2 linked regions of the Rhizobium sp. SSA_523 genome follow. The protein of the gene in region 2 interacts with the protein of the main gene of each other region in a pairwise test. Links are inferred from orthologs where the notes say so. Each region holds a gene or a part of one and is shown on either strand. Other genes may lie near its edges.

Region 1 (2,922 bases), 2.7 Mb from region 2 along the record:
GTTCCCGAGTCAAATTCGGCTTCGAGAGTCAACGCTGAGGGACGGATTTTGCCGAAAATTCATCGTTGATATCGCCCTCCGATCCTGCCTTAATAAGCTCCAGCAAGGGCGCAGGGGAACTCTCCGGAAGGTCGCTGATCGCACCGACATGTCGGGCGACGGGTCTTCTAACTTTTGCAGCGGATCGTGCTGATCCGTCTTTTTCTTGTAACTTTAAGTTGTTCGCCGGAATCCTCTCGGATTCGCGGGGGCTGGATTTTTGTGTGGCGCAGGGGGCTGCGCATCGAATGTGTCGCGCAGGGAACTGCGCATGTCATCTGTGGCGCAGAAGACCGCGCCTGGAAGGAGCAAGAGAAAAGGTCTGCCTCAACGGCCAGGGGTAGAGAGACGACAGGACGCATACGGGGAACGTCCAAGCCGGCTGGCAACCGGATCTGCCCTGCATGTCATGCGGGGTCAATGAAGCAAAGGCGGGAACTTTCTGTTCGACACGAGGTGAACAGGTGGCCCCGCCTTCAAGAGCAAGACGTCCCGGCGGGCGGATGAACCGCTCCGGCGGGTAAACAATGAGAAGGCGGCGAAGAATGCAGATGAATACGGTTACATCCCGGACGCTGGAGAGCGGGAACAAGGCGTCTGAGGATAACGGTTCAGTTTGCGCCCAGGCGGCGGGAGACAAATCCGAAATGAAGCATGATGCCCTGTTTGAGCGCTTCAGTGCACGCTTGAAGGCTCAGGTAGGCCCCGAGGTCTATGCCAGCTGGTTCGCGCGCCTGAAGCTGCATTCCGTGTCCAAGAGCGTCGTCCGCCTGACCGTCCCGACGACCTTCCTGAAATCATGGATCAACAATCGCTACCTGGATCAGATCACCACCATTTTCCAGGCTGAAGATGCGGGCATCCTCAAGGTGGAAATCCTCGTGCGCACCGCAAGCCGCGCCAGCCAGGCACGCCCCTCTGGTGAAGAGCGGGCAGCGCCGGCCGGTGAAGCCGTGCAGACGCATGCCGCGCGCCGCAATCCCGCCCGCGAGATTGGCCAGATCGCCAGCTTTCCGACCGCCGCGCAGGCGCAGCAGTCCGGCCAGCCGGCCCGGTCCTCCAGCGCGCCAAGCCCGCTCTTCGGTTCTCCCCTGGACAGCCGTTACACCTTCGACACCTTTGTCGAGGGACCGTCGAACCGGGTGGCGCTCGCAGCGGCAAGAACGATTGCGGAGGCCGGCGCAAGCGCCGTTCGCTTCAATCCGCTCTTCGTCCATGCCGGCGTCGGGCTCGGCAAGACCCATCTTCTTCAGGCAATCGCCAATGCCGCGGTCAACAGTGATCGCAACCCGCGCGTTGTCTATCTCACCGCTGAATATTTCATGTGGCGCTTTGCCACCGCTATTCGCGACAATGATGCGCTGACGCTGAAGGAATCGCTGCGCAATATCGATCTTCTGATCATCGACGACATGCAGTTCCTGCAAGGGAAAATGATCCAGAACGAGTTCTGCCATCTCCTGAACATGCTGCTCGACAGTGCCAAACAGGTGGTCGTTGCCGCCGACCGCGCGCCCTGGGAGCTGGAATCGCTGGATCCACGCGTGCGCTCGCGCCTGCAGGGCGGCGTTGCCATCGAGGTGGAAAGCCCGGATTACGAGATGCGCTTCGAAATGCTGAAGCGTCGGCTGGAGACGGCCCGGCAGGACGATCCGGCGCTGGATATTCCCGATGCCATTCTCGACCATGTCGCCCGCAATGTTGCCAATTCCGGACGCGAGCTGGAAGGCGCCTTCAACCAGCTGATCTTCCGGCGCTCCTTCGAGCCGGAACTGTCCATCGAGCGGGTGGATGAGCTGCTTGCGCATCTGGTCGGTGCTGGCGAAGCCAAGCGCGTGCGCATCGAGGACATCCAGCGGATCGTCGCCCGGCACTATAATGTCTCGCGGCAGGAACTGGTGTCGAACCGCCGGACCCGGGTGATCGTGAAGCCTCGCCAGATTGCCATGTATCTGTCGAAGACGCTGACGCCGCGCTCTTTCCCGGAAATCGGCCGCCGCTTCGGCGGGAGGGACCACACGACCGTTCTGCATGCGGTGCGCAAGATCGAGGAACTGATCTCTGGCGACACCAAGCTCAGCCACGAGATCGAATTGCTCAAGCGCTTGATCAACGAGAACAACGCCTGATCGGCAGGAGCGCGGCAATGACGCAACCCGTTGCCGCGACGGCCTCCTTCTACGCCGGAAAGGCGGCACAATACGCCGCCGATACCGGCGCTTTTCCAGTTCCAGCGCCACTTCAGCTGTTTGTCGCCTGCCTGCCGGCAGGCGCGCGCATCTTAGAACTCGGCTGCGGCAGCGGGCGCGATAGCGCCTGGATGCTGGCACAGGGCTTCGACGTGCATCCGACGGACGGTATAGCGGAAATGGCGGCTGAGGCTGCAAAGAGGCTGCCTGTGCCGGTCGAGGTTCTGCCGTTCGACCGGATCGAAGCGGTTGCCGCCTATCAGGGCGTCTGGGCGAATGCCTGTCTCCTGCATGTGCCACGCATCGATCTGCCGGACATAGTGCACCGTATCCGCCGGGCCCTGACGCCGGATGGCGTCTTCTTTGCCAGCTTCAAGGCGGGCACGGGGGAAGGCTATGATCGGCTCGGCCGCTATTTCAACTATCCCGATGCGACCTTTCTGCGAAACGCCTATGGCACCGGCTGGGCCAGTCTCGCCATCGATACGGCCGACGGCTCCGGCTATGATGGGGCCGAAACCCGCTGGCTGCATGTCTTGGCCAGGCGCAGCTGATCCACAAAGCGGATCCGGACGGTGCCGCTATACAAAGTGCGGGCCGCGCAAGGTTCAGAAGATTGCCGGAAATCGGGTGGCCTGACGCGACACGTGCTGTAGACCTCGTCCGATCAGAGCGGAGATGGCGACATGCAAAG
Region 2 (2,786 bases):
GGTGATGATCTCCGCCGAGCTTGGCGTCAGCTTATCCTTGTCGGCCGGCAGGTTCTGCGACACGGCAAAGGATGCGATGCGGTTGAAGACCGGCTCGGCAGAAGCCGGTGCGGCGACGGAGGCAAAGAGCGCGGCGGTCATCGCCGCGCGGGAAATTCTGTTCTTCATGGGACAGCCCTTTTCGTTCCTGTAGCGAACAGGGCGGTTTTGCGGCAAACGCGTAACAGTAAGATGACACGCTGCCCGCCGCGGTTAGCGGGCCAGGGCTTGGGATCAGGCCTGCCGGCGCTGCCGCTCGCGCCGAGCCTCATGCATCATCAGGGTCAGCGAGGCCCCCAGGATCAGCAGCGCGCCGAACCACAGCGTGCCGGAGGGGGCATAGCCGAAGATCAACCAGCCGGCCGCCACGTTGAAGGGCAGCTTCAGATCGTCGAAGGGCTGCACATAAGCGGCATCGGCGGCGCTATAGGCAAGCGTCAGGAGATATTGCCCGAAGGCGGTCAGCAGGCCGGCGGAGAGCAGCAGCCAGAAGGCAAGGCCGTCCGGAACCGCAAAGCCGGTGCCGAGCGCAAGCCCCGCATTGATCGGCGTCAGCAGCACCAGCAGCCACACGGTGACGGTCTCCGCCGGCTCGTAATGGGTGAGGTTCTTCATGATCAGTGAGGACCCGCCCCACAAAAGGGCGGAGGCCACCGGCAAGAGCGCGGCAAGCGTGAAGCTGTCCGACCAGGGCTGCAGGATGATCATCGCGCCGGCAAAGCCGCAGAGCGTCGCCAGCCAGCGGGAGGGGCCGATGCGCTCTCCGAGAAACAGCCGCGCGCCGATGATGACGAAGAAGGGCGAGGTCATGACCAAGGCGATGGCCTGCCAGATGGGAACGGTTGCCAGTCCGACGACCCAGGCCTGCACGCCAAGCGCCGCCAGCGCGACGCGCAGAATATGGCGCACGGGATAGCGGGTGCGCATTGCGCCCAGCCCGTGCCGCCACAACAAGGGCAGGCTGAAGACGAGGGCAAATCCATATTGCCAGAACGCGGTGGAGGCCGCCGGGAATTGCAGCAACATGGCCAGCCACTGGGTGACGACATTGAGCACGGCGAAGACGATGCCGGCCAGGATCATGTAGGAGGCGCCCAGCACGGCCGGCAGGCGGAACAGGGTCATCAGCGGGCGATTCTTCAACGGCGGCTTCCTGGCGAATGGTGCGGGCGCCGGGACCGGCGGACGCAGGCGGTTCAGGATCACGCACATGACGCGATCGGGTCTGTCGTCTCGCGGGCGGGATGCCGCGGGGAGATATCGCCGGGACATCGCCCTCGATGCGACGAAAAAAGGCCCGGCAGTACTGCCGAGCCCGGTTCGCGGATGCGCCGCTCGAAGCGGGCTGTCGCCATTAGCTGTTGACGGCGTCCTTCAGGCCCTTGCCGGCCGAGAACTTCGGCACGTTGCGTGCCGGGATGTCAACTTCCGCGCCGGTCGAGGGGTTGCGGCCCTTCGAAGCTTCACGACGCGAAACAGAGAAGCTGCCGAAGCCGGCGAGACGAACTTCGCCGCCGCTCTTGAGCTCGCTCTGAACAGCGTCAAATACGGCATCAACTGCAGAAGCTGCGTCGGCCTTGGAGAGACCGGCCTTTTCAGCAACGGCGGACACCAATTCGTTCTTGTTCATGTTTCCACCCCTTTCAATGGTTTCACACACAATGGATCAGTCGGGGGCGACTCTCCGGTTGGCGAGGCCCCTTCGCCTTTTCAAAAGCTCCGCAATGGCCTTAAAAACAAGGGGTATCAGGCGGTTTTCACAAAAAAGGCCGGCGTAGTGCCGGCCTTTTTTCGTATCGAGTGTCATTTTCACACAGGTCACGCCCCTCAATGGGCGAGAGAGGCCCCGTTATCGTCGGCACCATCCACCGTTGCGATGACCGGCGTTTCCACCGTTCCATCCCATTCGATGGGCTCCGGCATGCGGGTCAGCGCATGGCCGAGTACTTCCGACATCATGGCAACCGGGATGATTTCCATGTTGTTCTTCACATTATCCGGAATGTCGGCCAGATCCTTTGCATTCTCTTCCGGAATGAGAACCTTCTTGATGCCGCCGCGAAGCGCCGCCAGAAGCTTCTCCTTCAGACCACCGATCGGCAGGACGCGGCCACGCAGGGTGACTTCACCGGTCATCGCGACATCCTTCGAGACGGGAATGCCCGTCATGATGGAGACGATGGCCGTCGCCATGGCGATGCCGGCAGAGGGACCATCCTTCGGCGTCGCACCTTCCGGCACGTGGACGTGAATGTCCGACTTGTCGAAGAGCGGCGGCTGGATGCCGAAATCGACGGCGCGCGAGCGGACATAGGAGGCCGCCGCCGAGATCGATTCCTTCATCACGTCCTTCAGGTTGCCGGTCACCGTCATGCGGCCCTTGCCGGGCATCATGACGCCTTCGATCGTCAGCAATTCGCCGCCGACCTCCGTCCAGGCCAGACCGGTGACGACACCGACCTGATCCTCACGCTCGGCCTCGCCGTGGCGGAAGCGCGGGACACCCAGATAGTCATGGATGTTTGCCGCGGTGACTTCCACCGCCTTGGTCTTGCCCTTGATGATTTCGGTAACGGCCTTCCGGGCAAGCTTCATCAGCTCACGCTCGAAATTACGCACACCGGCCTCGCGGGTATACTGCTGGATCACGGCATTCAGGGCATCGTCGCTGACGGAGAATTCCTCCGGCTTCAACGCATGTTCCTTGATCGCCTTCGGCAGAAGGTGGCGCTTGGCGATCTCCCGCT

The links.
Region 1: the proteins of hupB (region 2) and dnaA interact in binary tests that used the Escherichia coli proteins (3 or more experiments, as listed by UniProt). The link is inferred for Rhizobium sp. SSA_523 from one-to-one orthologs.

What each region holds. Positions count from the first base shown.
Region 1 is NZ_CP129382.1:3,186,224-3,189,145, forward strand. What follows is about bases 27-2,876. They hold dnaA (chromosomal replication initiator protein DnaA), read left to right. Parts: upstream 27-584; coding sequence 585-2,168; downstream 2,169-2,876. Other genes in these bases: QTJ18_RS23420 (class I SAM-dependent methyltransferase), read left to right, coding at 2,186-2,782. Also shown: QTJ18_RS23425 (DMT family transporter), read left to right, coding at 2,915-2,922. UniProt on the Escherichia coli protein: Plays an essential in the initiation and regulation of chromosomal replication. Binds in an ATP-dependent fashion to the origin of replication (oriC) to initiate formation of the DNA replication initiation complex once per cell cycle.
Region 2 is NZ_CP129382.1:503,050-505,835, reverse strand. The notes cover bases 32-2,745. They hold hupB (DNA-binding protein HupB), read right to left. Parts: upstream 1,670-2,745; coding sequence 1,394-1,669; downstream 32-1,393. Other genes in these bases: lon (endopeptidase La), read right to left, coding at 1,867-2,745; QTJ18_RS10695 (DMT family transporter), read right to left, coding at 274-1,164; QTJ18_RS10700 (esterase-like activity of phytase family protein), read right to left, coding at 32-168. Also shown: more of QTJ18_RS10700, read right to left, coding at 1-31; more of lon, read right to left, coding at 2,746-2,786.